DNA from 3 places in the Streptomyces sp. MAR4 CNX-425 genome. Region 1 is predicted to be linked to each of the others. Evidence: riboswitches for the same ligand, from Rfam matches in the RefSeq annotation. Region 1 holds a riboswitch; each other region holds the start of a gene.
What was found. A riboswitch is a leader RNA that binds a small molecule or an ion and turns the genes downstream of it on or off. The one in region 1 is predicted to bind thiamine pyrophosphate.
Positions count from the first base shown of each region.

Region 2: another riboswitch for thiamine pyrophosphate. It lies ahead of thiC (phosphomethylpyrimidine synthase ThiC); the one in region 1 lies ahead of thiO (glycine oxidase ThiO).
Region 3: another riboswitch for thiamine pyrophosphate. It lies ahead of ACHZ99_RS25040 (thiamine ABC transporter substrate-binding protein); the one in region 1 lies ahead of thiO (glycine oxidase ThiO).

Region 1 is NZ_JBMDLF010000001.1:544,943-548,208, forward strand. It holds gene ACHZ99_RS02365 (NAD(P)/FAD-dependent oxidoreductase) at 1-958, opposite strand, end outside; TPP riboswitch at 1,199-1,309, shown strand; gene thiO (glycine oxidase ThiO) at 1,306-2,583, shown strand; gene thiS (sulfur carrier protein ThiS) at 2,580-2,855, shown strand; gene ACHZ99_RS02380 (thiazole synthase) at 2,862-3,266, shown strand, end outside.
Region 2 is NZ_JBMDLF010000005.1:216,479-219,744, reverse strand. It holds gene thiC (phosphomethylpyrimidine synthase ThiC) at 1-1,702, opposite strand, end outside; TPP riboswitch at 1,695-1,826, opposite strand; gene ACHZ99_RS16515 (YibE/F family protein) at 1,900-3,231, shown strand.
Region 3 is NZ_JBMDLF010000009.1:323,844-327,109, reverse strand. It holds gene ACHZ99_RS25045 (ABC transporter permease) at 1-831, opposite strand, end outside; gene ACHZ99_RS25040 (thiamine ABC transporter substrate-binding protein) at 918-1,976, opposite strand; TPP riboswitch at 2,015-2,125, opposite strand; gene rlmN (23S rRNA (adenine(2503)-C(2))-methyltransferase RlmN) at 2,140-3,264, opposite strand.

The DNA of each region.
Region 1 (3,266 bases):
GCACGAAGCGGCCGAACTGCTCGGACCAGAAGTACGGCACCGGGTCGTACCGCGCGCCCGGCACCCCGGCGACGTCCGCCGCGACCGTCGCCGGGCCCTGGAGGGCGTTGTCCCAGTGGTGGATGAGCAGCCGCTCGCCGTAGCGCGCGGACGGGAACGACGCGCAGTCGCCGACGGCCCAGACGCCGGGCACGTTCGTCCGCAGCCGCTCGTCCGCCCGCACCGCGCCGTCGCCGCCGAGGTCGACGCCGGAGCCGGCGAGCCAGTCCGTGGCCGGGCGGGCGCCGATGCCGACGACGACGGCGTCGGCGGTCAGCTCCGTACCGTCGTCGAGGACCACCGCCACGGGCCCGCCCGCGCCGCTCCCGACGCGCTCCACCCGGCGCCCGGTCAGCAGCCGGGCCCCGCTCTCCTCGTACCACCCGGCCATCGGCGCCGCGACCTCCGCCGGCAGCGCCGCCGCCAGCGGGTGCCCGGCCGCCTCCACGACCGTCACCTCGCAGCCCTGCTCGCGCGCCGCGGTGGTCAGCTCCGCGCCGATCCAGCCGGCGCCGACCACCAGGATCCGGCCGCGCCGCACGAGCGCCGCGCGCAGCCGGGCGGCGTCGTCGAGGGTGCGCAGCAGGTGCACGCCGGGCGTGTCGCCGGCCGGCGCGCCGGGCAGCGGGACGGGCACCGCGCCGGTGGCGAGGACCAGGTTCTCGTACGGAACGGGCCCGGCGTCCGTCAGAAGCAGCCGCCGCGCGGTGTCCAGCCGGTCGACGTGCAGCCCCAGCCGGAGCCCGATGCCGCGCTCCGCGAAGTCCACCTCGAACGCCGACCCCTCCGCCTTGCCCAGCAGCACCGCCTTGGACAGCGGCGGCCGGTCGTACGGCCGGTGCGGCTCGGCGCCGACGAGGGTGACGGCGCCCTCGTAGCCCTGCTCGCGCAGCGCCACGGCGGTCTGCACGCCGGCCATGCCGGCGCCGACGACGACGGTGCCGGCCGCGCCGGCGGGATCGGAGGCGGGCGCGCCGGGGGTGGCGGCGGGTTCAGCGTCGGTCACACGATCACCTTATGCCGCGCCCCTCGGGCCCCGCGCGGGCGCTCCCGTGCGGGGCCCCGCGGGGCGGGCCGCCCGGGTCGCCGGGCTCCCCGCTCCGGCAGGATCCGGACGACGGGCCCTACAGCCGCCGGGCGTACGGAGTTAGGGTGGCCGGGAACAACTCGCGGGAGCCCGGCGCACCGGGCTGAGAGGGGGGCTGGCGGCCCCCGACCGTACGAACCTGATCCGGGTCATGCCGGCGAAGGGAGGGGCGAACGCCCATGCAGTCACGCGACACACCCCCGACGACGACCCCGGCGGCCTCCGGCGCACCGCGCACGGCGGACGCCACGTACGACGTCCTCGTCGTCGGCGGCGGCGTCATCGGCCTGGTCACCGCCTGGCAGGCGGCCCGCCGCGGGCTGGCCACCGCCGTCGCCGACCCCGCCCCCGGCGGCGGCGCCGCGCAGGTCGCGGCCGGGATGCTGGCCGCCGTCACCGAGCTGCACTACGGCGAGGAGGCGCTGCTCGCGCTCAACCTGGCCGCCGCCGAGCGCTATCCGTCGTTCGCCGCCGAGCTGGCCGAGGCGTCGGGCCGGGACATCGGCTACCGCCGCTGCGGCGCGCTCAGCGTCGCGCTCGACGCGGACGACCGCGCGCAGCTGCGCGAGCTGCACGGCTTCCAGCAGCGGCTGGGGCTGGCGGCGGAGTGGCTCACCGGGAGCGAGTGCCGCCGGCTGGAGCCGATGCTCGCCCCCGGGGTGCGCGGCGGGCTGCGCGTCGACGGCGACCACCAGACGGACCCGCGGCTGCTGACCGCGGCGCTGGTCGCCGCCTGCGAACGGGCCGGGGTGACCTTCCACCGCAGCCTCGCGGCCCGGCTGCGGCTGGCCGGGGACGCCGGTGCCGGCGGGGACGCCGGGGACGCGGCCGCCGGGCGGGCGGCGGGCGCGGAGCTGGCGGACGGCACGCGCGTCGCCGCCGGGCAGACGGTGCTGGCCGCCGGCAGCCGCAGCGGCGGCCTGGCGGGGGTGCCGGAGGCGGTACGGCCGCCGGTGCGGCCGGTCAAGGGGCAGGTGCTGCGGCTGCGGATGCCCGGCGCGGGAGCGCCGTTCCTGGGCCGTACGGTACGCGCGGTGGTCCGCGGCAGCAGCGTGTACCTGGTGCCGCGGGAGAGCGGCGAGCTGGTCGTCGGCGCCACCAGCGAGGAGCTGGGCTGGGACACCACCGTCACCGCCGGCGGCGTGTACGAGCTGCTGCGCGACGCGCACGAGCTGGTGCCCGGGCTGACCGAGCTGCCGCTGGTGGAGACCGGGGCCGGGCTGCGCCCCGGCTCCCCCGACAACGCGCCGCTGCTGGGCCCCACCGCCCTGCCGGGGCTGCACCTGGCCACCGGCCACTACCGCAACGGGATCCTCCTCGCCCCCGTCACCGGCGACGCGCTCGCCGCCGTGCTCACGGGCGGCGAACTCCCGGACGCCACCCGCCCGTTCGCGGCGACCCGGTTCGGCCGCCCGGCCCGGCACCGGCACGAGCAGCACGAAGGGCAGCACGCATGAGCAACGACACCACCACCGCCGACACCACCACCGCCGACACCACCGCCGCCGACACCACCGCCGCCGACAACGCCACCGTCACCGTCAACGGCGCCGCCCGCCGCATCGCCGCGGGCCTCACCCTCGACGCCCTGGTCGCCACCCTCACCGCCGCCCCCCGCGGCGTCGCCGCCGCCGTCAACGAGGACGTCGTACCGCGCGGCAGCTGGCCCACCACCACCCTCGGCGACGGCGACCGCGTCGAGATCCTGACCGCGGTCCAGGGAGGCTGACCCACCGTGACCCGCACCGCCCCCGCCCTCGCAGACCCCGCCGCCGACCCGGCCGCCGACGACCCCCTCACCATCGCCGGCGTCCGCTTCTCCTCCCGCCTCATCATGGGCACCGGCGGCGCGAGCAGCCTGGACGCCATGGAGCGCGCCCTGCTCGCCTCCGGCACCGAGCTGACCACCGTGGCGATGCGCCGCGTCGACCCCGGCGTGCACGGCTCCGTGCTCGACGTGCTGCGCCGCCACGGCATCCGCGTGCTGCCGAACACCGCCGGCTGCTACACCGCGGGCGAGGCCGTGCTCACCGCCCGGCTGGCCCGCGAGGCGCTCGGCACGGACTGGGTGAAGCTGGAGGTCATCGCGGACGAGCGCACCCTGCTGCCGGACCCGGTCGAGCTGCTGGCCGCCGCCGAG
Region 2 (3,266 bases), on a different contig from region 1:
CCGCCTCGATCTCCTCCTCCGTCGCGCCGTGGGCGCGGCGGATGTCGTGGGAGATCTTCATCGAGCAGAACTTCGGGCCGCACATCGAGCAGAAGTGCGCCGTCTTCGCCGGCTCCGCCGGCAGCGTCTCGTCGTGGAACTCGCGCGCCGTGTCCGGGTCCAGGGCCAGGTTGAACTGGTCCTCCCAGCGGAACTCGAAGCGGGCGTCCGACAGGGCGTCGTCCCAGTCCTGGGCGCCGGGGTGGCCCTTCGCGAGGTCCGCGGCGTGGGCGGCGATCTTGTAGGTGATGACGCCGGTCTTGACGTCGTCGCGGTCGGGCAGGCCGAGGTGTTCCTTGGGGGTGACGTAGCAGAGCATCGCCGTGCCCCACCAGGCGATCATCGCGGCGCCGATGCCGGAGGTGATGTGGTCGTAGGCGGGGGCGATGTCCGTGGCCAGGGGGCCGAGGGTGTAGAACGGGGCCTCTTCGCAGATCTCCTGCTGGAGGTCCACGTTCTCCTTGATCTTGTGCATCGGGACGTGGCCCGGGCCCTCGATCATCGTCTGCACGCCGTGGGACTTCGCGATCCGGTTCAGCTCGCCGAGCGTGCGCAGCTCCGCGAACTGCGCCTCGTCGTTGGCGTCCGCGATCGAGCCGGGGCGCAGCCCGTCGCCGAGGGAGAAGGTCACGTCGTACGAGGCGAGGATCTCGCACAGCTCGTCGAAGTGGGTGTAGAGGAACGACTCCCGGTGGTGGGCCAGGCACCAGGCGGCCATGATGGAGCCGCCGCGGGAGACGATGCCCGTTTTGCGGCGGGCGGTGAGCGGGACGTAGCGCAGCAGGACGCCGGCGTGGACCGTCATGTAGTCGACGCCCTGTTCGCACTGCTCGACGACGGTGTCGCGGTAGACGTCCCAGGTCAGCTCCTCCGCGCGGCCGTCGACCTTCTCCAGCGCCTGGTAGAGCGGGACGGTGCCGATGGGGACGGGGGAGTTGCGGAGGATCCACTCGCGGGTGGTGTGGATGTTGCGGCCGGTGGACAGGTCCATGACGGTGTCGGCGCCCCAGCGGGTGGCCCAGGTCATCTTCTCCACCTCCTCCTCGATGGAGGAGGTGACGGCGGAGTTGCCGATGTTGGCGTTGACCTTCACCAGGAAGTTCTTCCCGATGATCATCGGTTCGGTCTCGGGGTGGTTGACGTTCGCGGGGAGCACGGCGCGGCCGGCCGCGATCTCGTCGCGGACGAAGGCGGGCTCGACGCGCTCGCGCAGCGCGACGAACTCCATCTCCGCGGTGATCTCCCCGCGTCTGGCGTACGCGAGTTGCGTGACGGCGCCGCCGCGGGCGCGGCGCGGCTGGCGCGGACGGCCGGGGAAGACGGCGTCGAGGTTGCGCAAGCCGCCGCGGGGGGCGGTGTGTTTGAGGCCGTCGTCCTCGGGGCGGGGCGGGCGGCCCGCGTACTCCTCGGTGTCGCCGCGGGCGATGATCCAGTTGTCGCGCAGCGGGGCGATCCCGCGGCGGACGTCGGTGTCGATGGTCGGGTCGGTGTACGGCCCGGACGTGTCGTACAGCGTCACGTCCCGGCCGTTCGTGAGGTGCACGCGCCGCACGGGGACCCGGATGTCGGGCCTGGCGGGGTGTTCCACGTGGTCCTTGTGCCAGCCGGCCGCGGTCTTCGCGGAGTCCGCGGTGGCGGGCGTACGTGCATCCGAAACGGTCATGGAGACCCACTCCCTACGCCGGCATTACCCGGTAACAGGTTCGGCGGTCGGCGCAGCTGTGATCCGGATGCGGATCCGTCAGCGCCCTCTCAGCCCGGTGCTCCGAGCTCCCGCGGTGTGCAGTTCGCGGACCACGCTAACCGGTGTGCGCGCCGGTGGGGAAGAGGGCCCTTGGGCGCTCCTGCGATGATCTGGCGGTGACGCATTCGCACGGGCACGACCACGGTGCCCCCGCCCCGCCCGCCTCGCACCGGCTGCGTACCGTGATCGCGGCCGTGCTCGTCCCGTTCGCGCTGGCGGTGTTCGCCGGGCTGATCGCGCTGTGGCCGGGGGACGAGCCGGCGGGCGAGCGCAGCGGCATCGGCTTCGACCAGGAGCGGCAGCGGGCGAAGGTCACGAAGGTCGAGGAGGTGAAGTGCGCCGACGTGGGCGCGCGGATCCAGGAGCCGGGGCAGCCGGGCGGCGGCGGGGACGAGCCGCGGCTCGACGAGGACGCGGTGTGCGAGCAGGCGACGATCGAGGTGACGTCGGGCGAGCACGCGGGGCGCACCTTCACCGAGGTCGTCGCGCCGGACGCGTCGCGCCGGTACGACGTCGGGCAGGAGCTCGTCGTCTCCTACTCGCCGAAGGCGCCGCGGGAGTTGCAGTACGCCGTCTCCGACGTGGTGCGCAGCGTGCCGATGGCGGCGCTGGCGCTGGTGTTCGCGGTCGCGGTGGTCGTCGTCGGGCGGCTGCGCGGGGTGGCGGCGCTCGCGGCGCTGGCGGTGAGCTTCGCGATCCTGATCCTGTTCATCCTGCCGGCGATCCTTGACGGGTCGAATCCGCTGGTGGTGGCGGTGGTCGGCGGGAGCGCGATCATGCTGATCGCGCTGTACCTGTGTCACGGGTTCAACGTGCGCACCTCGGTGGCGGCGCTCGGCACGCTGGCGTCGCTGCTGCTGATCGGGCTGCTGGGGTCGCTGTTCGTCGGCTGGTCGAGGCTGACGGGGAACACCGACGACTTCACCGGGCTGATCCACACCCAGTACCCGGACATCGACATGAGCGGGCTGCTGCTGGCGGGGGTGCTGATCGGCTCCCTCGGGGTGCTCGACGACGTGACGGTGACGCAGGCGTCGGCGGTGTGGGAGCTGCGGCGGGCCGACCCGTCGGCGCCGTGGCGGAAGCTGTACGCGTCGGCGATGCGGATCGGGCGGGATCACATCGCGTCGGTGGTGAACACGCTGGTCCTCGCGTACGCGGGGGCGGCGCTGCCGTTGCTGCTGCTGTTCACGATCGCCGACCAGAGCGTCGGCTCGGTGGCGACGAGCGAGTTCGTCGCCCAGGAGATCGTACGGACCCTCGTGGGCAGCGTTGGGCTGGTCGCCTCGGTGCCGCTGACGACGGGGCTCGCGGCGCTCGTCGTCTCGGCCGACCGCCGCCCGGCGGGGGCGGAGGGCCGGGCGGGTACGGGCTCCGGCGCTGCCGCGGCTCCCGGCGAGGGCGGCGCCCGCCGCCGGGGCGGCGGCGGTCGGCGGCGCCGGACGTAGCGCCGGAGGCGCGGAGGTGCGGCAGCGGCGTGCGG
Region 3 (3,266 bases), on a different contig from region 1:
GAGGGCGCGTTCGCCGGGGGTGCGGGGGCGGCGGGCGGTGGTCTCGGGGGCGACGAGGCGGAGCGCGGTCTCCCGGCGGCGTACGGTCCAGGCGTGCAGGGCGAGGACGGCGGCGACGGCGGCGAACTGGAGGAGGGTCAGGACGGCGGCGGTCGGCAGGTCGAGGAAGTCCGCGGTCTGGCGGTAGATCTCCACTTCGAGGGTGGCGTAGTAGGGGCCGCCGAGGATCTGGATGATCCCGAAGGAGGTGAAGGTGAAGAGGAAGACCATGAGGGCGGCGGCGGCGACGGCGGGGCCGAGCGCGGGCAGGGTGACGTGCCGGAACGCGGCGAGGCGGCCGGCGCCCAGGACGCGGGCGGCTTCCTCCTGCCGGGGGTCGAGCTGGGACCACAGGCCGCCGACGGTCCGTACGACGATCGCGAAGTTGAAGAAGACGTGGGCGAGGAGGATGGCCCAGACGGTGGTGTCGAGGCGTACACCCCACCAGCCGTCGAGGACGCCGCCGCGGCCGACGAGGGCGAGGAACGCGGAGCCGACGACGACGGTGGGCATGACGAACGGCACCGTGACCAGGGCGCGCAGCAGGGCCTTGCCGGGGAAGTCGAAGCGGGCGAAGACGTACGCGGCGGGCAGCGCGAGGACGAGGGTGAGCGCGGTGGAGGCGGCGGCCTGCCAGAGCGTGAACCACAGGACGCCGGGGATGCCGGGGTCGCCGAGGACGTCGGGGACGCGGCCGAGCTGCCAGCGGCCGTTCTCGCGCAGGCCGCGGGCGACGATGGCGGCGACGGGGTAGGCGAAGAAGACGGCGAAGAAGGCGGCGGGGACGGCCATGAGCGCGAGCCGCCCGGCCGCCCCGCGCCGCCCGGCGCGGCCCGCGCCGGGCCGCCGCCCGGCGGGGCCGGGGCCGGCGGCGCGGGTTACCTCACGACCAGCGAGGTCCACGTCTTGATCCACTGCTCCCGGTTGTCGTCGATGACGGCCGGGTCGAGGGTGTGCGGGTCGGCGATCTCCTCGCCGTAGCGGGTGAACACCTCGGGGAGTTCGGTGTTCTCGCGGGCGGGGTGGACGAACATCTGCAGCGGCATGTCCCGCTGGAACCGCTCGCCGATGAGGAAGTCGATGAGGGCCTTGCCGCCTTCGGTGTTGCCGGCGTTGGTGAGCAGCCCGGCGAACTCGATCTGGCGGAAGCAGGTGCCGGTGGCGACGCCGGTGCTGGCCTCCTTCGGCATGGACTCCATGTCGAGGACGGGCGGGCTGGAGGCGTACGAGACGACGAGCGGCTTGTCGCCCTTGCCGGCGCCGGAGAACCGCTCGTAGTACGCCTGCTCCCAGCCGTCGACGACCTCGACGCCGTTGTCGCGCAGGTCGCTCCAGTAGTCCTCCCAGCCCTCCTTTCCGTACTCGTCGGCGGTGGCGAGGAGGAAGGCCAGGCCCGGGGAGGAGGTGGCGGCGTTCTCGGTGACCAGGAGGTCCTGGTAGCGGGGGTCGGCGAGGTCGTCGAGGGTCTGCGGCGGGTCGAGGTTCTCCTTCTCGAAGTACGCGCGGTCGTAGTTGACGCACACGTCGCCGTAGTCGACGGGGGTGACGCGGTGCTCGCCGGCGTCGAGCTGGAGCTTCTCCGGGATGCGGTCGAGGCCCTTCGCCTCGTACGGGGTGAAGATCCCGTTGTCGAGGCCGCGGGAGAGGAGGGTGTTGTCGATGCCGAAGAAGACGTCGCCCTGGGGGTTGTCCTTGGACAGGACGGCCTGGTTGACGGCGGACCCGGCGTCCTTGCCCTTGAGGATGTCGACCTGGTACCCGGACTGTTTCTCGAACGCCTTCAGCACGTCGTCGGAGGCGGCGAAGGAGTCGTGGGTGACGAGGGTGACGCTCTTGTCGTCCGAGCCGGACCCGGATCCGTCGCCGGAGTCCGAGCCGCAGGCGGCCAGGCCCAGGGCGAGGGACGCGGCCAGGGCGGTGGTGACGGTGCGCTTCATCGGGCTGCTTTCATGGCGGGCGGGCAGCCCGGGCAGCAGCGGAGGGTCGACCGAACTTCCTACCCAGAATGACCTGGGCGAGGTTCGAGGGTCTGCGGCCTGGACGGTGCCGCACTCTCAGCGCTGCGAGCGCTCCCCTGTCGGTATGTACATCTGAACGGTATCAGGCGGGTGTGCCGGCCGGGGCCGCGGAGGCGGCGAGCTGCCCGCAGGCCCCCTCGATCTCCTGCCCGCGGGTGTCCCGCACGGTCACGGGCACGCCGTGGGCCTGGAGCGCGGCGACGAACGCGCGCTCGTCCTCGGGGCGGGACGCGGTCCACTTCGAGCCGGGGGTGGGGTTGAGGGGGATGAGGTTGACGTGGGCGCGGCGGCCCTTGAGGAGGCGGCCGAGGAGGTCGGCGCGCCACGCCTGGTCGTTGACGTCCTTGATCAGCGCGTACTCGATGGAGACGCGGCGGCCGGAGCGGGCGGCGTACTCCCAGGCGGCGTCGAGGACCTCGCGGACCTGCCAGCGGGTGTTGACGGGCACGAGGGTGTCGCGCAGCTCGTCGTCGGGGGCGTGCAGGGAGACGGCGAGGCGGCACTTCAGCCCCTCGTCGGCGAGGCGGTGCATGGCGGGCACGAGGCCGACGGTGGAGACGGTGATGCCGCGCTGGGAGAGGCCGAGGCCGTCGGGCTCGGGGTCGGTGAGGCGGCGTACGGCGCCGAGGACGCGGTTGTAGTTCGCCAGCGGCTCGCCCATGCCCATGAAGACGATGTTGGACAGCCGGGCGGGGCCCCCGGGGACCTCGCCGTCGCGCAGGGCGCGCATACCGTCGACGATCTGGTGGACGATCTCGGCGGTGGACAGGTTGCGGGTGAGCCCGGCCTGGCCGGTGGCGCAGAAGGGGCAGTTCATGCCGCAGCCGGCCTGGGAGGAGATGCACATGGTGACGCGGTCGGGGTAGCGCATGAGCACCGACTCGACCAGCGTCCCGTCGAAGAGCCGCCACAGGGTCTTGCGGGTGGTGTCGCCGTCGCAGCTCACGTGCCGTACGACGGTCATCAGCTCGGGCAGCAGGCCCTCGGCGAGCTTCGCCCGGGACCCGGCCGGCACGTCGGTCCAGCCGGCCGGGTCGGTGGCGTAGCGGGCGAAGTAGTGCCTCGACAGCTGCGCGGCACGGAACGGCCTCTCCCCCAGCGCGGCGACGGCGTCGCGGCGCTCGGCGGGGGTGAGGTCGGCTAGGTGCCGCGGCGGCTTCTTGGCACCACGGGGGACGGCGAAGGTGAGCTTTCCTGGCTTGGGCATAG